3 regions of the Streptomyces sp. SudanB52_2052 genome follow, and region 1 is predicted to be linked to each of the others. Evidence: predicted binding sites of a transcription regulator. Region 1 holds the regulator's gene; each other region holds the start of a gene.
The links. The regulator HrcA, encoded in region 1, represses chaperone genes, less so after heat shock. The targets are predictions, from matches to a motif close to TTNGCACTCNGNNNNNCNGAGTGCNAA.

Region 1 (6,567 bases):
TCGAGGTCCAGGCGACGGTGGTGCCGTCCGGGGAGATGCGGGGCTGGGTCACCGGCACGTTGTCGGCGCTGACCCGCCAGGCCCGGCCGCCGTCGAGCGGGGCGAGCCACACGTCGTCCTCGGCGGTGAAGGCGACCAGGTCGCCGTGCAGGTGCGGGAACCGGAGATACGCAGGCGATGCGGACTGTGTCACCCGATCACCCTATGCAGGGACGGCGCGCCGCGGACAGACTTCGGATCACTTGCCGTTCGCCCCTCGCGTACGTCATTTGCCCTCGACGGGCCGGCAGTCGGGGTACCGGTCGCACCAGATGGTCTGTGTGACGGTCACGGTGACGGTGGGCCCGGGCTGCCCCTGGGTGGGGCCGCCGCCGACGGGCGGTGGGCTGGTGGCGTTGCAGTCGCCGAGCCCGTCCACCTCGAACCAGACCTTGCCGTCGACCTTGGCGGTGATGTTCCCGCGCACGCAGGCACCGTCCACGGCGTGGGTGACCTTGCCGTCGACGGTGATGTCCTTGCCGTCCTTGGTCTCGCCCTGGCAGTCGACGGTGGCGACGGTCTTCTCACTCGCCGAGGGCGACGGGGTCGACTTCTTGCCGTTCTGGCCGTTCTGGCCGTTCTCGCCGTAGGAGGCGGTGCAACTGAGCCAGCGCACGCCCGCCTTCTGCCGGTCGAGTTCCTTGGTCACGGTCTCGTCGGTGGTGTACGCGACGGCCGCGGAGCTGATGCCGCTGCCCGGCTCGCACGCGACGGCACCGCCCACCGCGATGGTCCCGAACACCGCCGCCACAGCCACCCGACGGCCGCGCGGCCCCCGCCAGATCCTCCTGAACGCCCCCATGAAGGGGAGCCTGCCACTGACGGGGGCGGCGCGGTAGGGCGCAAAGGCGTCAACCGCGCAGCAGGAGCCACTCCTGAAGCTCCACCAGGTTGCCCTCGGGGTCCTTGAGGTAGGCGACCCGCATGCGGTCGGTCATGGGCGCCGGGCCGTGCAGGACCGTGGCGCCGCGGAGGGTGATCTCCTCGCAGTACGCGTCCAGCGCGTCCACCCGCAGCACGACGAGGGACCGGTGGCCGGTCGCCGCGTCCCCGACCTCGTCGAGCACTTCGGCCATCATCGACCGGTCCTGCAGCGCGATCCCCGCGGAACCGACCGCGGGGCTGAACTTCTCGTACGGCCCCTCGGCCGCGCCCGACTGGGGCTTGAGGCCGAGGATGTCGCCGTAGAAGCGGTAACACGCGGCGAAGTCGGTGACGAGCAGACGTACTTGGGCGAGTTCCACGGTTCCTCCAGGGGGGTCAGGACCAGCGGCCGGTACGGGCCAGGAGCACGGCCGCGGCCGCGGTCCCGGCGGTCGATGTGCGCAGCACACTGCGCCCGAGGCGGTACGCCCCGGCCCCCGCCTCCTCGAACAGCGCCAACTCCTCCGGCGCCACGCCCCCTTCGGGCCCCACGACCAGCACGATCTCGCCGGACGACGGCAGTTCGGCCGTCGCCAGCGGCGCGTCGCCGCTCTCGTGCAGCACGGCGGCGAACTCCGCGCCCGCCAGCAGCGCCGCGACCTGCTTGGTCGTGGCCGCCTCCGCGACCTCGGGGAACCGCACCCGGCGGGACTGCTTGCCGGCCTCCCGTGCGGTGGCCCGCCACTTGCCCAGCGCCTTGGCCCCGCGGTCGCCCTTCCACTGCGTGATGCAGCGCGCCGCCGCCCAGGGCACGATCGCGTCGACGCCGACCTCGGTCATGGTCTCGACGGCCAGCTCTCCCCGGTCTCCCTTGGGCAGCGCCTGCACGACGGTCAGTCGCGGCTGCTCCGGCGGCTCCTCGCTCACCGAGTCCAGCTGGACGATCAGCCGGTCCTTGCCCTCGGTGTCGAGCACCACGCAGTCCGCCCAGCGCCCGGCCCCGTCCGTGAGGACGACGTCCTCGCCGGGCCGCAGCCGCTTCACGGAGACGGCGTGCCGTCCCTCCGGCCCGTCGAGGACGTACCGGCCGCCGCGGCCCGCGTCGAAGTGGTCGACCACGAACACCGGCGCGGTCACCGGACGCCCCCGCCCGACAACGCTGTCCTGGCGGCGGCGAGTTCACCGGCCAGCACCTCCACCAGCTGCCCGGCGGGCAGCTCCCGCGCCATCCGGTGCCCCTGCCCGGCCCACAGCGCCATGCCCTGTGCGTCACCGGCCTTGGCGGCGGCCTTGCGCAGCGGCGCGGTGAGGTGGTGGATCTCGGGGTAGGCGGCGGGCGCATACGGGCCGTGCTCGCGCAGGAACCGGTTGACGAGACCGCGCGCCGGCCGCCCGGAGAAGGCCCGGGTCAACTCGGTGCGCACGAACAGGGGGTTGGTCAGCGCCTGCTTGTGCAGGGCGTTCGCGCCGGACTCGGGCGTGGCGAGGAAGGCCGTGCCGAGCTGGGCCGCGCTCGCGCCCGCGGCGAGCACCGCGGCGATCTGGCCGCCGCGCATGATTCCGCCGGCGGCGACGATCGGGATGTTGACGGCCTCCCTGATCTGGGCGACCAGCGACAGCAGGCCGATGCCGGACCCGTCCGTCTCGGGGACGTCCCGGTGGGTGCCCTGGTGGCCGCCGGCCTCGACGCCCTGCGCGATGACCGCGTCCGCGCCCGCCCGCTCGACGGCCCGGGCCTCGTCGGGGGTGGTGGCGGTGACCAGGACGAACGTGCCGACGCGGTGCAGGGCGTCGACGACCTCGCGGCTCGGCGCGCCGAAGTGGAACGACACGACGGGCACGGGGTTGTCGCGGAGCACCGCGAGCTTGGTCTCGTAGCCGTCGTCGCGGCCGCTCTCGGGGTCACCGAGCTCGGCCTCGTACCAGGTGGCCTCGCCGGCCAGCTGGTGGGCGTAGACGTCGACGGCGGCCGGGTCGGCGTACTCCGGCTGCGGCATGAAGAGGTTGACGCCGAAGGGCCTGCCGGTGAGGCTCCTCAGCTGCTTGATCTCCTCGTACATCCCGTCGGCGGTCTTGTACCCGGCGGCGAGGAACCCGAGCCCGCCCGCCTCGCACACGGCGGCGGCGAGCTGCGGCACGGAGACGCCGCCCGCCATGGGGGCCTGCACGATCGGGTGGGGGAAGAGATCGGTCAGAGCGGAGGACATGACCGCATGTTGTCACGTCCTCCGAACAACTCCGAAACCGGCCTGCCGTGTGGCATAGACCAGAGGAACGAGCCCCTCCAGGCCACCCGAGGGCTCCCGTCAGCGCCCGTTGAACGCGTCCTTCAACCGGGAGAACAGCCCTTGCTGTCCCGGCTGGAACTGACCCTGGGGCCGCTCCTCGCCGCGTAGCTTGGCCAGCTCGCGCAGGAGACGCTCCTGCTCGGGGTCGAGCTTGGTCGGGGTCTGGACCTCGACGTGGACGATGAGGTCGCCGCGTCCGCCGCCGCGCAGGTGGGTGACACCTCGGCCGTGCAGCGGGATCGACTGGCCGGACTGGGTGCCCGGGCGGATGTCGACCTCCTCCAGCCCGTCCAGCGTCTCCAGCGGCACCTTCGTGCCGAGGGCCGCCGCCGTCATGGGGATGGTCACCGTGCAGTGCAGGTCGTCGCCGCGCCGCTGGAACATGGGGTGCGGCAGCTCGTGGATCTCGACGTAGAGGTCACCGGCCGGACCGCCACCGGGCCCGACCTCGCCCTCGCCGGCCAACTGGATCCGCGTGCCGTTGTCGACACCGGCCGGGATCTTGACCGTGAGCGTGCGGCGGGAGCGGACCCGCCCGTCGCCCGCGCACTCCGGGCACGGGGTCGGGACCACCGTTCCGAAGCCCTGGCACTGCGGGCACGGACGGGACGTCATGACCTGGCCCAGGAAGGACCGGGTGACCTGCGACACCTCACCGCGGCCGCGGCACATGTCACACGTCTGGGCGGACGTACCGGGGGCCGCGCCCTCACCGTTACAGGTGTTGCAGACGACCGCCGTGTCGACCTGGATGTCCTTCGTCGTGCCGAAGGCCGCCTCATCGAGCTCCACCTCGATGCGGATCATCGCGTCCTGGCCGCGGCGGGTGCGCGAGCGCGGACCGCGCTGCGACGCCGTGCCGAAGAACGCGTCCATGATGTCGGAGAAGTTCCCGAAGCCACCGGCTCCGAAGCCGCCCGCGCCGCCGCCCTGGGCCTGCGAGAGCGGGTCCCCGCCGAGGTCGTAGACCTGCTTCTTCTGCGGGTCCGACAGCACCTCGTAGGCGGCGTTGATCTCCTTGAACCGCTCCTGGGTCTTCGGATCGGGGTTGACGTCCGGATGCAGCTCGCGGGCGAGCCGCCGGAAGGCCTTCTTGATCTCTTCCTGCGACGCGTCGCGGCGCACGCCGAGTACGGCGTAGTAGTCCGTGGCCACTACGACTCCGCCAGGATCTGTCCGACGTACCGTGCCACTGCGCGTACCGCTCCCATCGTTCCCGGGTAGTCCATGCGGGTCGGTCCGACCACGCCGAGCTTGGCGACTGCCTCGCCGCCCGAACCGTAGCCGACCGACACGACGGACGTGGAGTTGAGTCCTTCGTGGGCGTTCTCGTGACCGATACGGACGGTCACGCCCGGATCCTTCGCCTCGCCGAGCAGCTTGAGGAGCACGACCTGCTCCTCCAGCGCCTCCAGCACGGGCCGGATCGTGAGGGGGAAGTCATGACCGAAGCGGGTCAGATTGGCGGTGCCGCCGATCATCAGCCGCTCCTCGTTCTCCTCGACGAGCGTCTCCAGGAGTGTGGAGAGCACCGTGGAGACCGTACCCCGGTCCTCGTGCTCGAAAGCCTCCGGGAGATCCTCCACCAGACTCGGCACATCCGCGAAACGGCGGTTCGCCACCCGGCTGTTGAGGCGCGCGCGCAGATCAGCGAGCGAGGCCTCGCCGAAGGGCGCCGGGCAGTCGACCACCCGCTGCTCGACCCGCCCGGTGTCCGTGATCAACACGAGCATCACGCGCGCGGGCGCGAGGGAGAGCAGCTCCACGTGCCGCACGGTGGACCGGGTCAGCGACGGGTACTGCACGACGGCGACCTGGCGCGTGAGCTGCGCGAGCAGCCGCACCGTGCGCGCCACGACGTCGTCGAGGTCGACGGCGCCCTCCAGGAAGTTCTGGATCGCGCGCCGCTCGGGCGCGGTCATGGGCTTGACGCCGGCGAGCTTGTCCACGAACAGGCGGTACCCCTTGTCGGTGGGGATGCGCCCGGCGCTGGTGTGCGGCTGGGCGATGTATCCCTCGTCCTCCAGGGCCGCCATGTCGTTGCGGACGGTCGCCGGGGAGACGCCGAGGTTGTGCCGCTCGGTGAGGGCCTTGGAGCCGACCGGCTCCTCGGTGCCGACGTAGTCCTGGACGATGGCGCGCAGCACCTGAAGCCTGCGTTCACTGAGCATCGCGCACACCTCCAGAAGTCGTCCGCCCGTTGCCTGCCGTTCGCGGCCTGGCACTCTGCGCGTGCGAGTGCCAATGTTCCCCGGCCCAGTGTACGGCGGTGGGGTACGCCCCCGGCAAGGCTGGTCGTGCGGCGTCGTGCCCCGGGCGGGAGTCACGGCTAGCGTCGCCGTATGACGGTGACTTGGGAAGAGCTCGGGTGGGAGCGCGTGGCCGCCGGGGTGGGGCGGTGTCGGCTGCCGGTGTGGGACTGCACGGCGGGGCTGGTCGCCGGCGAGGACGCGGTCCTCGTGATCGACGCCGGGTCGAGCCCGGCCGAGGGAGCGCGGTTGCGCGAGCAGGCGCAGTCGCTCACCGGGCACCGTGTGACACATCTCGCGCTGACCCATCCCCACTTCGACCACGTCTTCGGGGCGGCGGCGTTCACGGGGGCGGAGGTGTTCGGCGCGGTGGGCGTGGACGCGGTGCTGTCGCGCCTGCGGGACCGCGAGGAGCTGCGCGCGGACGCGGTGCGCAACGGACTGGCCGAGACGGTCGCCCAGGAGTCGGCGGACCTGCTGGTCCCGCCCCGCCACCTGGTGTCCGGCGAGTGGACCCTCGACCTGGGCGGCGGGTGCCAGGTGCTGCTGGCGAACGTGGGCCCCGGGCACACCGCGCACGATCTGGCGGTGCTGGTGCCGGGCGATCCGGAGGTGGTGTTCTGCGGCGACCTGGTCGAGGAGTCCGGCGAGCCGCAGGCGGGCCCGGACGCCGTGCCGTCGCACTGGCCGGCCGCGCTGGACCGGCTGCTCGCGCTGGGCGGCGAGAACGCGGTGTACGTGCCCGGTCACGGAGCGGTGGTGGACGCGGCGTTCGTCCGGGCCCAGCGGGACGCGCTGGCGACCCGTTTCGGCGTGTCTCCGTGACCACCCGCCCGGTTCTCCTATCGTCATCCGAATGCGCCAGTACTCTCCGGACCTGACCCCGCCGTGGAAGAAGCCCCAGCCGGTCCCCGAGGTCCCGGCGGAACCGGGCCTGGTGGTGGAGGAGCCCGGCACCGGCTTCTGCGGGGCGGTCATCCGCTGCGAGGCGGGCACGGTGACGCTGGAGGACCGCTTCGGCAAGCACCGGGTGTTCCCGATGGAGCCGCGCGGCTTCCTCCTGGAGGGCAAGGTGGTGACGCTGGTCCGCCCCTCGCCGGGCGCCCCGGCACGGCCCACCCGCACGG
Region 2 (6,567 bases), 1.1 Mb from region 1:
GTTTCGGCCCGCTGGAGATCGCCTACGACTTCTCCGCGTACGACGCCGAGGAGCTCCGCAAGCGGATCGAGGCGGGCCCCGCGAACATCTGGCGTTACGCCCCGCTGCTGCCCGTCCCGGCCGACGTGGCGGACAAGCCGAACCTCAACCCGGGCTGGACGAAGCTGATCAAGGCCGACAACCTCGCCCGCGAGCTGGGTGTCGACGCCGGCAAGCTGTTCGTGAAGGACGACTCGGGCAACCCGACGCACTCCTTCAAGGACCGCGTCGTCGCGCAGGCCCTGGAGGCCGCCCGCGCCTTCGGCTTCACCACGCTCTCCTGCTCCTCCACCGGCAACCTCGCCGGCGCCGTGGGTGCCGCAGCGGCCCGCGCCGGCTTCCGCTCCTGCGTGTTCATCCCGCACGACCTGGAGCAGGGCAAGGTCGTCATGGCCGCGGTCTACGGCGGCGAGCTCGTCGGCATCGAGGGCAACTACGACGACGTGAACCGCTTCTGCTCCGAGCTGATCGGCGACCCGGCCGGCGAGGGCTGGGGCTTCGTCAACGTCAACCTGCGGCCGTACTACGCCGAGGGCTCCAAGACCCTCGCGTACGAGATCTGCGAGCAGCTCGGCTGGCAGCTGCCCGACCAGATCGTGGTGCCGATCGCCTCCGGCTCCCAGCTCACGAAGATCGACAAGGGTCTGCAGGAGCTGATCAAGCTCGGGCTGGTCGAGGACAAGCCGTACAAGATCTTCGGCGCGCAGGCCGAGGGCTGTTCGCCGGTGTCGACGGCGTTCAAGGCCGGGCACGACGTGGTGCGGCCGCAGAAGCCGGACACGATCGCCAAGTCGCTGGCGATCGGCAACCCGGCGGACGGGCCGTACGTGCTGGACATCGCGCGGCGGACGGGCGGTTTCGTGGAGGACGTGACGGACGAGCAGGTCGTTGACGCGATCAAGGTTCTCGCCCGGACCGAGGGAGTCTTCGCGGAGACCGCCGGTGGGGTGACCGTGGGGGTGACGCGCAAGTTGATCGAGAACGGGGTGCTCGACCCCACGAAGACCACTGTCGTACTCAACACCGGGGATGGTCTGAAGACGCTGGACGCGGTGGCGGGCACGGGGCTCACCGCGACCATTCGTCCCAACCTCGAGTCGTTCCGTGAGGCTGGGCTCGTCTGATCGTTCTCCGCTGGGGGCCGGTGGGGGTTGGTCGCGCAGTTCCCCGCGCCCCTAGGTAACTCGTCCAACCGGAGGTTTTGAAGTCATGAGCGTCACCGTTCGCATCCCCACCATCCTGCGTACCTACACCGGCGGGCAGGCCGAGGTCGCCGCCGAGGGGGCGACCCTCGGGGAGGTCATCGCCGATCTGGAGAAGAACCACACGGGGATCGCCGCCCGCGTGCTGGACGACCAGGGCAAGTTGCGGCGGTTCGTCAACGTGTACGTGAACGACGACGACGTGCGGTTCGAGCAGGGGCTGGAGACGGCGACGCCGGACGGTGCCGGCGTGTCGATCATCCCGGCCGTCGCCGGCGGCTGAACCGGTCGCCCGCCCCGATTGTTACTTGCGGTAACGGTCGTCACCGAGAGTTCATCGAATTGCCCCCTCCGTGAGAGAAGCGGAGGGGGCAATTCAGTGTGGTTGAGCGGGGTACAGTTGGGGAACGCGATGCCGATCCCCTGATCGGAAACCCTGAATTCCTGCCGCACGCCCGACAAGATGTAGCCAAAGTGTGTGCATCTTTCGCGGCTTTTGTTCCCTTTGCGTGGCCCGACTTGCCCTGAATTCAGGCGAATTCTCCCCACATTCCGGATGCCGCGCGTCCAGAATTCTCGTCCGATTGACCTGTTGCAGACGGCAGTTGGACAGATACATTCAGCCGCGGTCGACGCGTTCCGGCGCACGCCCCCAACCGTGGGGGGTGAGGTCTGACCCGGATCCGCGAAGTGTGGATCTGTGCAAGGGCCAGTAATAGGGGAGTTAGGCATGGCTCAGGGCACCGTCAAGTGGTTCAACGCGGAGAAGGGGTACGGCTTCATCGCGGTCGACGGTGGTGCGGATGTTTTCGTCCACTACAGCGCGATCCAGATGGACGGTTACCGCACCCTGGAAGAGGGCCAGCGGGTTGAGTTCGAGATCTCGCAGGGCCAGAAGGGTCCGCAGGCCGACATGGTTCGCGTCGCCGGCTGAACGCGTTCCACGACCAAACCGCAAGCGACCGGTCTTCTCTGAAGGGCCCGTACCCCCCGGGGTACGGGCCCTTCGGCCTGTTCGAAGGCCCTGTCGGACGGTGTTCGCGGGCGGCTGACGCCCCCGCCCGATCCAGGGCAGGCGCTTGCACTCGCAGGGGTCGAGTGCTAATCATTGGCGTTAGCACTCTGAAGGTGAGAGTGACAACGTAAGGACCGGGTCGGTGAGGCCACGGGCCGGGTGGGGCAAGGAACCACCGGTCGGGGCCGTCCGTCGCGGGCGCGGGCGCGGTCCGAAGTAATCACCCCCAGTCCTGGAGGGACCACTTCACATGGCCAAGATCATCGCGTTCGACGAGGAGGCGCGGCGCGGCCTCGAGCGCGGCATGAACCAGCTCGCGGACGCCGTGAAGGTGACGCTCGGCCCCAAGGGCCGCAACGTCGTCCTCGAGAAGAAGTGGGGCGCGCCCACGATCACCAACGATGGTGTCTCCATCGCCAAGGAGATCGAGCTCGAGGACCCGTACGAGAAGATCGGCGCCGAGCTGGTCAAGGAAGTCGCCAAGAAGACGGACGACGTCGCCGGTGACGGTACGACCACCGCGACCGTCCTCGCCCAGGCCCTGGTGCGCGAGGGTCTGCGCAACGTGGCCGCCGGTGCCAACCCGATGGCCCTCAAGCGCGGTATCGAGAAGGCCGTCGAGGCCGTCTCCGCCGCCCTGCTGGAGCAGGCGAAGGACGTCGAGACCAAGGAGCAGATCGCTTCCACGGCCTCCATCTCCGCCGCCGACACCCAGATCGGCGAGCTCATCGCCGAGGCCATGGACAAGGTCGGCAAGGAAGGCGTCATCACCGTCGAGGAGTCCCAGACCTTCGGTCTGGAGCTGGAGCTCACCGAGGGTATGCGCTTCGACAAGGGCTACATCTCGGCGTACTTCGCGACCGACATGGAGCGTATGGAGGCCGTCCTCGACGACCCGTACATCCTGATCGCGAACTCCAAGATCTCCAACGTCAAGGACCTGCTCCCGCTCCTGGAGAAGGTCATGCAGTCGGGCAAGCCGCTGCTGATCATCGCCGAGGACGTCGAGGGCGAGGCCCTGTCGACCCTGGTCGTCAACAAGATCCGCGGCACCTTCAAGTCCGTCGCCGTCAAGGCCCCGGGCTTCGGCGACCGCCGCAAGGCGATGCTGCAGGACATCGGCATCCTCACCGGCGGCGAGGTGATCTCCGAGGAGGTCGGCCTCAAGCTGGAGAACGCCACGCTCGACCTGCTGGGCAAGGCCCGCAAGGTCGTCATCACCAAGGACGAGACCACCATCGTCGACGGTGCCGGCTCCGCCGACCAGGTCCAGGGCCGCGTCAACCAGATCCGCGCCGAGATCGAGAACAGCGACTCGGACTACGACCGCGAGAAGCTGCAGGAGCGCCTGGCGAAGCTCGCCGGCGGTGTCGCGGTCATCAAGGCCGGTGCCGCCACCGAGGTGGAGCTCAAGGAGCGCAAGCACCGCATCGAGGACGCCGTGCGCAACGCCAAGGCGGCCGTCGAGGAGGGCATCGTCGCCGGTGGTGGCGTGGCCCTGCTGCAGGCCTCCCAGGTCTTCGAGAAGCTGGAGCTCGACGGTGACGAGGCGACCGGCGCCAACGCCGTGAAGCTCGCGCTGGAGGCCCCGCTGAAGCAGATCGCCGTCAACGGTGGTCTCGAGGGCGGCGTCGTCGTGGAGAAGGTCCGCAACCTCCAGGTCGGCCACGGCCTGAACGCCGCGACCGGTGAGTACGTCGACATGATCGCCGAGGGCATCATCGACCCGGCGAAGGTGACCCGTTCCGCGCTGCAGAACGCCGCCTCCATCGCCGCGCTGTTCCTCACCACCGAGGCCGTCATCGCCGACAAGCCGGAGAAGGCCGCCGCGCCCGCCGGCGGCGGCATGCCGGGCGGTGACATGGACTTCTGATCGACCCGGTCGATCAACGTCCTTTCCGAGGGCGGCACTCCCTGTTCCGACAGGGAGTGCCGCCCTCGGGCGTGTGCGGGATCACAGTGGGGGCGGGATGCCGTGGGCGGGGCCGGGCTGTTGGAATGAGCGCCATATGCGCATGCACATACCGACCGGTACCTCCTGAGGAGTCCCCACGTGACCGTCGCCGCCTCCCGCGCCGCCGAAATCCTGTCCCGGCCCGTCACCCTGGGCGGTCTGACCGTCCCCAACCGGATCGCCATGGCGCCCATGACGCGCATGTTCTCCCCGGGCGGCGTCCCCGGTGAGGACGTCGTCTCGTACTACGCGCGCCGCGCCGCCGCCGGAGTCGGTCTGATCGTCACCGAGGGCACCTACGTCGGCCACGAGTCGGCCGGGCAGAGCGACCGGGTGCCGCGGTTCCACGGCGAGGAGCAGCTCGCGGGCTGGGCGAAGGTCGCCGAGGCGGTGCACGCCGCGGGCGGCACGATCGTGCCGCAGCTGTGGCACATCGGCATGGTCCGCAAGCAGGGCGAGCCGCCCTTCGCCGACGCCCCGGCCGTCGGCCCCTCCGGTGTGCGCACGGACGGCACCGAGGGCACCGGCAAGGTCATGACGCAGGCCGACATCGACGCCGTCATCGGCGCGTTCGCCGAGGCCGCTGCCGCCGCCGAGCGCATCGGCTTCGACGGCGTGGAGCTGCACGGCGCCCACGGCTACCTGCTCGACCAGTTCCTCTGGGAGGGCACCAACCGCCGCACCGACGCCTACGGCGGCGACCGGGTCGCCCGCGCCCGGTTCTCGGCGGAGATCGTCGCGGCCGTCCGCGAGACCGTCTCGGCCGACTTCCCCGTCATCTTCCGCTACTCGCAGTGGAAGCAGGACGCCTACGACGCCCGCCTCGCCGAGACCCCGGAGGAGCTGGAGTCCATCCTCACCCCGCTCGCCGCCGCCGGCGTCGACGCCTTCCACGCCTCCACCCGCCGCTACTGGGTGCCCGAGTTCGACGACTCCGACCTCAACCTCGCCGGCTGGACCAAGAAGCTCACCGGCAAGCCCGCCATCACCGTCGGCTCGGTCGGCCTGAACGGCGACTTCCTCAAGGCCTTCCAGGGCCAGGGCGCCGAGCTGGGCGACCTCGACGACCTCCTGGACCGCTTCGAGCGCGACGAGTTCGACATGGTCGCCGTCGGCCGCGCCCTGCTGCAGGACCCCGAGTGGGCCCGGAAGGTCCTGGACGGCCGCTTCGCGGACCTGGCGCCGTACGACCCGGCGTCGCTGAAGTCGCTCAGCTGACCCCGGAACCCGAGGCTCTGGATCTGCTTGCGTCAGTCAAGGACACTGACCGAGCGCCTGTTCACCGGCACGTGAGGAGATCCAGATGACGACGACCGAGCCCCGCCCGTCGGCGGACGGTCCGGCCGAGCGGCCCGCCCCGGTGGTGCGCACCACCGCCGGGGCGGTACGGGGCCGCAGGGAGGAGGGGCTCGCCGTCTTCCGCGGCATCCCCTTCGCCGCGCCCCCCGTGGGCGAGGCCCGCTTCATGGCCCCGCGCCCCGCCCACCCCTGGGACGGCATACGGGACGCCCACGCGTTCGGCCCGCCGCCCCCGCAGGACCTCGGCCTGATCGGCGGCCCGGGCCTGTTCGACGTGCCCCAGGGCGACGACTGGCTCACGGTCAACGTCTGGACCCCGGACCCCGACCCGGCGGCCCGCCGCCCCGTGATGGTCTGGATCTACGGCGGCGCCTACAAGCTCGGCCACGCCGGCAGTCCCGGCTACGACGCCCGGCGCATCGCCACCGACGGTGATCTCGTCGTCGTCTCCCTCAACTACCGGGTCGGCATGGAGGGGTTCGCCCACATCGAGGGGGCGCCCGCCAACCGCGGTCTGCTCGACCAGGTGGCCGCGCTGGAGTGGGTGCGGGACAACATCGCGGCGTTCGGCGGCGACCCGGAGCAGGTCACCGTCTTCGGTGAGTCGGCGGGCGCGGGGTCGGTGGCCTCGCTGCTGGTGATGGACGCCGCGTCCGGACTGTTCCGGCGGGCGATCGCGCAGAGCGTGCCGGGCACGTTCTTCTCCGCCGAACTGGCCCGGGACATCGGTACGGCACTCGCCGCCGAGGTGGGCCTGCGCCCCACGGTCGCCGACCTGTCGTCGGTGGAGCCGCGCCGGCTGACCGCCGCGGGCGAGGCGCTGGGCCCGAAGATGCCGCAGTACCTCGACCGGTGGGGACAGGCCGCCCCCACCGTCACACCCTTCTCCCCGGTGGTCGACGGCGAGGTCCTGCCGACCACCCCCTGGCAGGCACTGGCGGCCGGTGCGGCGCAGGACGTCGACCTGCTCGTCGGCCACAACCGCGACGAGTACCGCCTCTTCGTCGCCATGGCCGGGCAACTGGGGCAGATCCCGGACGAGCGGGCGAGCGCGGCCC
Region 3 (6,567 bases), 2.5 Mb from region 1:
CGGTGGCCCAGCGCATCGTGCGCGCCAAACGCACCCTGGCGACCCGCAACATCGCCTTCGAGGTCCCCTACGGCCCCGACCGCGAGACCCGCCTCGGCTCGGTCCTCGACGTCATCTACCTCATCTTCAACGAGGGCTACGCCGCCACGGCCGGCGACGACTGGCTCCGCCCGGGCCTGTGCGAGGACGCCCTGCGGCTGGCCCGGGTGCTCTCGGCCCTGATGCCGAAGGAACCCGAGGTGCACGGCCTGACCGCGCTCCTGGAGCTCCAGGCGTCCCGCACGGCCGCCCGCACGGGCCCCTCCGGCGAACCGGTCCTCCTCAAGGACCAGAACCGCTCCCGCTGGAACCGCATGCTCATCGCCCGCGGGATCGCCGCACTGGGCCGGGCCGAGGCCACCGCCTCCGGCGCCCCGGGGCCGTACACCCTCCAGGCCGCCATCGCCGCCTGCCACGCGCACGCCCACACGTACGAGGAGACCGACTGGTCCCGCATCGCCACCCTCTACGGCCTCCTGGCCGCCCGCTCCCCGTCCCCGGTCGTGGAACTGAACCGCGCGGTCGCCGTCTCCATGTCCGAGGGCCCGGGCCCGGCCCTGACGCTCGTCGACGCCCTCGCCACGGAGCCCGCCCTGCGCGACTACCACCTGCTCCCCAGCGTGCGCGGCGACCTCCTCGCCCGCCTCGGCCGCACGACGGAGGCCCGCGCGGAGTTCGCACGGGCGGCGTCACTGACGAGGAACGAGAGGGAGAGGGAGCTGTTGCTGCGGCGGGCCGCGGAACAGCCCTGAACGTCAGGCCGGGTGCCCGATCAGCATCGCCGGTGCCCCCGCCACCCGGGTCAGGAACACCGTCGCCGCGTTCGGGCCCTGCGGCTTGACCTTCTTGCGGAGTTCCTCCGGCTCGACCGCCGAGCCCCGCTTCTTCACCGTCAGCGTGCCGACCTGCCGCTCCCGCAGCAGGGCCTTCAGCTTCTTGACGTTGAAGGGGAGGTGGTCGGTGATCTCGTAGGCCGTGGCGTACGGCGTCGGGCGCGGCGCGTCGGCCGTCACGTACGCGATGGTCGCGTCGAGCAGGCCGCCGTCGACCTGGTCGGCGACCTCGGCGACCAGGTGGGCGCGGATGACGGCGCCGTCGGGCTCGTAGAGGTAGCGGCCGGGCGGACGGACCGGGGGATCGGGCAGGGCGCGGGAGAGCAGGGTGCGGGGGCCGGGCAGCAGGGTGGCGCGTACCGCGCCCGGCTCGGTGCCGAACCACAGCACCGCCTCCTTCACGTCGCCGCCGTCGGAGATCCACTCCGCCTCGGCGTCCTCGGGGACCGCCTCGTGCGGGATGCCCGGGGCGATCTTCAGCGCGGCGTGAGGGGCCCGGCGGGCGGCGGACACCGCCCAGGACAGCGGGGGCGAGTACGCCTCGGGGTCGAAGATCCGGCCGCGGCCGCCGCGCCGGGCCGGGTCGACGAAGACGGCGTCGTAGCCGGCCGTGTCCACCTCCGTGACGTCCGCCTCCCGCACCTCGATCAAGCCGGCCAGCCCCAGCGCGTCGGCGTTCGCCCGCGCCGCCGCGGCCGCGAGCGGGTCCCGGTCCACGGCCAGCACCCGGATCCCGGCCCGCGCCAGCGCGATCGCGTCCCCACCGATGCCGCAGCACAGGTCGGCCACCGAGGTCACGCCCGAGTCGGCCATGCGCCGGGCCCGGTAGGCCGCCACGCTCGCCCGGGTCGACTGCTCCACCCCGTTCGGCGTGAAGAACATCCGCCCCGCGTCCTCGGCCCCGAACTTCACCGCCGCCCGCTGCCGCAGCCGCGCCTGGCCGAGCGCCGCCGACACCAGCTCGGCGGGGTGCTCGCGGCGCAGCCGGGTCGCGACGGCCAGCTCCCGCGCCGGGTCGGTGTCGCGCACCTCGTCGAGGAGGGCGCGGCCTTCTGGGGTGAGGAGGAGGGCGAGGTCGTTCACCGGTTCATTGTCGGCCACGGCGGCACGGGGGAGGCGTGTGGGCCAGTCGGTGGATGGTGGGCCGCCGGCCGCGGTGTCGGGGCGGGTTCGCCGGGCCCGGCTGCGAGGATCCGGCACCATGCGAGCAGTCGTACTAAATGACAAAAGCCGGGCATCTGGCCGTGTGCGGGCCGGTCTCGCCGTGCTCGCCCTCGCCGCCATCGCCTCCGGGTGCGCGCAGGGCGGCAGCGACCAGGTCACCCCGGCCGGCGGACAGCAGCCCCTCGACGCGCCCCCGGCCCGCGCGCTCGACTCGTACGCCTCCGAACTGGGCGCCGCGCACGCCGCGCGGGTCGCCGCCGCGCACCGCTGGGGGCTGAGGAACGTCCCGCTGACCGCTTCGCGACCCCCCGAGAGCAAGCCCAGGATCAGGACCCGCGAGGGCTTCGAGGTGGCAGGCCACCGGGAGTCGGACCTCCCGCCCGTGTTCACCAGGATCCCCACCCGGGACAAGGTCGTCTTCCTCACCATCGACGACGGCGCCGAGAAGGACCGGGCGTTCCTGCGGATGATGAGCGACCTGGACGTCCCGTACACCGCGTTCCTCAGCGGCTACCTGGTGAAGGACAACCCCCGCTACTTCCGGAAGATGCAGGCCAGGGGCGTCGTGCTGAACAACCACACCCTCCACCACCCCTATCTCCCGGGCCTGTCGTACCGGGCGCAGAAGCGCGAGATCTGCGGCATGCAGCGCTACATGGAGAAGCGGTTCGGCAAGCGCCCCCGCCTCTTCCGCCCGCCCTACGGCAGCTACGACCGGGCTACCCTGCGCGCCGCCAAGGCCTGCGGCATCACCCACGTCCCGCTCTGGAACGAGGAGGTCTTCGCCGACCGCTGGGAGTACCGCGAGGCGGACCGGGAGCTGCGCCCGGGCGACATCGTCCTCACCCACTTCCGGGGCCCCGAGCAGTGGAAGGGCACGATGCCGGACATGGTCCGCCGCTTCCTGAACAAGGTCACGGCCGAGGGATACGCGGTGGGACGGCTGGAGGACTACCTGTGAGGCGGCGACCGGCCGCCGCCGCCCTGTGCGCGGGCGTCATCCTGCTGGCCAGCTGCGCCGGCGCGGCGGACCAGCGCCCGGGCACCGCCGACGGCCGGGCCCAGGACCCGCTCCCCGCGGCGAGCCATCCCCTCCCGCCCGTCGTGGACCACGTCCCCACCCGCGACCCGGTCGTCTTCCTCACCTACGACGACGGCGCCGAACGCGACCCCCGCTTCGTCGGCCTCGTCCGCGAACGGCGGCTCCCGGTCAGCATGTTCCTCACGGACAGCGTCGTCGGACCCGGCTACGGCCACTTCGCCCGGCTGCGCGCGGTCGGCGCGTCCGTCCAGAACCACACCCTCGACCACCCCGCCCTGCGCGGCCTGCCCTACGCCGGCCAGCGCGCCGAGATCTGCGGCCAGCAGCACAAGCTCCACTCCCGCTTCGGCATCCGCCCCCGCCTCTTCCGCCCGCCCTACGGCACCTACGACGCCACGACCCTGCGCGCCGCCGCCGACTGCGGCATCACGACGGTCGTGCTCTGGCGGGCCTCCCTGGGCGCCGACGGCGACCTGACCTACCGGCGGGGCGGGCCCGGTCTGCGCCCCGGCGACATCGTCTCCGTGCCGTCCGGCGACGCGTCCCTGACCCTGACGGAACGGACGGTGCGGTTGCTGCGGGAGATCGAGGGGAAGGGCCTGCGGGTGGGACGGCTGGAGGACTACCTGTAGGCGGCCGCGGACCCCGCGCGGAGAACTCACCTGGCCGACGCGCCGTCGGCAATTAGCAGTCCGCTTGACCGAGTGCTAATCACGGTCATAGTCTCGGCTCTGGCACTCGACGAAGGAGAGTGCCAACACAGCGACGGGCAGGTCCGGCACCCGCGACGACGGATCCACCTGGTCGCCACCTCAGACAGTTAACCCCGTGAGATCTCCGAAGGGGGAGGTCGGATCGTGACGACCGCCAGCAAGGTTGCCATCAAGCCGCTCGAGGACCGCATCGTGGTCCAGCCGCTGGACGCCGAGCAGACCACGGCCTCGGGCCTGGTCATTCCGGACACCGCCAAGGAGAAGCCCCAGGAGGGCGTCGTCCTGGCCGTGGGCCCGGGCCGTATCGAGGACGGCAAGCGCGTCGAGCTCGACGTCAAGGTCGGCGACGTCGTGCTCTACAGCAAGTACGGCGGCACCGAGGTGAAGTACAACAACGAGGAGTACCTCGTCCTCTCGGCCCGCGACGTCCTCGCGATCGTCGAGAAGTAATTCACCCCAGCACACTGCTTTGAGCTGCGCCCCTGGCCCCCCGCGACACATAAGAAGCCGGGCGCCCGGGGCGCAGTGCCTTTGACTCAGATTCCGGAAGAGGGCTCACGCTCCCATGGCGAAGATCCTGAAGTTCGACGAGGACGCCCGTCGCGCCCTCGAGCGCGGCGTCAACAAGCTTGCCGACACGGTCAAGGTGACGATCGGCCCCAAGGGCCGCAACGTCGTCATCGACAAGAAGTTCGGCGCCCCCACCATCACCAACGACGGTGTGACCATCGCCCGCGAGGTCGAGGTCGAGGACCCGTACGAGAACCTCGGTGCCCAGCTGGTCAAGGAGGTGGCGACCAAGACCAACGACATCGCGGGTGACGGTACGACCACCGCGACCGTGCTCGCCCAGGCGCTCGTGCGCGAGGGCCTGAAGAACGTCGCCGCCGGCGCTTCCCCGGCCGCCCTGAAGAAGGGCATCGACGCCGCCGTCGCCGCGGTCTCCGAGGACCTGCTCGCCTCGGCCCGCCCGATCGACGAGAAGTCCGACATCGCCGCCGTCGCCGCGCTGTCCGCCCAGGACCAGCAGGTCGGCGAGCTCATCGCCGAGGCGATGGACAAGGTCGGCAAGGACGGTGTCATCACCGTCGAGGAGTCCAACACCTTCGGCCTGGAGCTGGACTTCACCGAGGGCATGGCCTTCGACAAGGGCTACCTGTCGCCGTACTTCGTGACGGACCAGGAGCGCATGGAAGCCGTCCTGGACGACCCCTACATCCTCATCACGCAGGGCAAGATCTCCGCCATCGCGGACCTCCTGCCGCTGCTGGAGAAGGTCATCCAGTCCAACTCCTCCAAGCCGCTGCTGATCATCGCCGAGGACGTCGAGGGCGAGGCCCTGTCCACCCTCGTCGTCAACAAGATCCGCGGCACCTTCAACGCCGTCGCGGTGAAGGCCCCCGGCTTCGGCGACCGCCGCAAGGCGATGCTGCAGGACATGGCCGTCCTCACCGGCGCCACGGTCGTCTCCGAGGAGGTCGGCCTCAAGCTCGACCAGGTCGGCCTGGACGTCCTGGGCTCCGCCCGCCGCGTCACCGTCACCAAGGACGACACCACCATCGTCGACGGCGCCGGCAAGAAGGACGACGTGCAGGGCCGCGTCGCCCAGATCAAGGCCGAGATCGAGACCACGGACTCCGACTGGGACCGCGAGAAGCTCCAGGAGCGCCTCGCGAAGCTGGCCGGCGGCGTGTGCGTCATCCGTGTGGGTGCCGCCACCGAGGTCGAGCTCAAGGAGCGCAAGCACCGTCTGGAGGACGCCATCTCCGCGACCCGCGCCGCGGTCGAGGAGGGCATCGTCTCCGGTGGTGGCTCCGCCCTGGTCCACGCCGTCAAGGTCCTGGAGGGCAACCTCGACAAGACCGGCGACGAGGCCACCGGTGTCTCCGTGGTCCGCAAGGCCGCCGTCGAGCCGCTGCGCTGGATCGCCGAGAACGCCGGCCTGGAGGGCTACGTCATCGTCTCCAAGGTCGCCGAGCTCGACAAGGGCAACGGCTACAACGCCGCCACCGGCGAGTACGGCGACCTGATCAAGGCCGGCGTCATCGACCCGGTCAAGGTCACCCGCTCCGCCCTGGAGAACGCCGCCTCCATCGCCTCCCTCCTCCTCACGACCGAGACCCTGGTCGTCGAGAAGAAGGAAGAGGAGGAGCCGGCCGCCGCCGCGGGCCACGGCCACGGCCACGCCCACTGAGGCACCGACCTCTGCCGGAAGCCCCCGTCCCGCCTCGCGCGGAACGGGGGCTTTCCTCGTGCCCGGGCAGGGTCACAGCTCCAGCGGATCCAGCGCCCCGAGCTGCTGCATCAGCCCCAGCCGGTCGTACTGCCACCACCCCTCGGCGATCTTCCCGTCCGGCGTGCAGCGGTGGATGACCGTCCCGGTCATGGTGACGTCCTTCCCGGTCGGCGGGATCCCGAGGAACTCGCCCTTGTGGTGGCCCCGCCAGGTCCACCGGGTGCACACCCGGTCACCCTGCGCCACCTGGTCCTCGACCGTGAACGAGAAGTCGAACCCGCCCCGCCAGACCTCCAGCTCGCGCCGCACCGCGTCCAGCCCGATGACGTCCTGCACGTTCGCGGGGTCGTGGTCGTGGTAACCCTCGATGAACACGTCGTTCAGCGGGGGCGCGTCGCCCCGGCCGGGCGCCAGCTCGAAGAACCGGCGCGCGGTGGCCGCGTTGAGCTGCTCGTCCCGCACCACGTCCAGATCCGTGAAGGTGGGCTCCTCGTCGCAGAGCGCCACCATCTCCTGGAAGATCCGGTCGGTCTCCGGCAG

Region 2: groL (chaperonin GroEL) is a predicted target of HrcA. The motif match lies at 2,356-2,382, and genes of this name have one in related genera.
Region 3: groES (co-chaperone GroES) is a predicted target of HrcA. The motif match lies at 3,763-3,789, and genes of this name have one in related genera.

The regions. Positions count from the first base shown of each region.
Region 1 is NZ_OZ186796.1:6,130,703-6,137,269, reverse strand. Features, by position in the region: gene ACSUPV_RS27425 (S41 family peptidase) at 1-193, opposite strand, end outside; gene ACSUPV_RS27420 (hypothetical protein) at 266-841, opposite strand; gene ACSUPV_RS27415 (VOC family protein) at 891-1,283, opposite strand; gene ACSUPV_RS27410 (16S rRNA (uracil(1498)-N(3))-methyltransferase) at 1,300-2,040, opposite strand; gene ACSUPV_RS27405 (nitronate monooxygenase) at 2,037-3,110, opposite strand; gene dnaJ (molecular chaperone DnaJ) at 3,210-4,346, opposite strand; gene hrcA (heat-inducible transcriptional repressor HrcA) at 4,346-5,362, opposite strand; gene ACSUPV_RS27390 (MBL fold metallo-hydrolase) at 5,534-6,265, shown strand; gene ACSUPV_RS27385 (DUF3097 domain-containing protein) at 6,297-6,567, shown strand, end outside.
Region 2 is NZ_OZ186796.1:5,028,413-5,034,979, forward strand. Features, by position in the region: gene thrC (threonine synthase) at 1-1,163, shown strand, start outside; gene ACSUPV_RS22425 (ubiquitin-like small modifier protein 1) at 1,249-1,524, shown strand; gene ACSUPV_RS22430 (cold-shock protein) at 1,972-2,175, shown strand; gene groL (chaperonin GroEL) at 2,507-4,129, shown strand; gene ACSUPV_RS22440 (NADH:flavin oxidoreductase) at 4,310-5,428, shown strand; gene ACSUPV_RS22445 (carboxylesterase/lipase family protein) at 5,514-6,567, shown strand, end outside.
Region 3 is NZ_OZ186796.1:3,645,855-3,652,421, reverse strand. Features, by position in the region: gene ACSUPV_RS15935 (RNA polymerase sigma factor) at 1-791, shown strand, start outside; gene ACSUPV_RS15930 (THUMP-like domain-containing protein) at 795-1,955, opposite strand; gene ACSUPV_RS15925 (polysaccharide deacetylase family protein) at 2,119-2,997, shown strand; gene ACSUPV_RS15920 (polysaccharide deacetylase family protein) at 2,994-3,710, shown strand; gene groES (co-chaperone GroES) at 3,933-4,241, shown strand; gene groL (chaperonin GroEL) at 4,357-5,985, shown strand; gene ACSUPV_RS15905 (ester cyclase) at 6,058-6,567, opposite strand, start outside.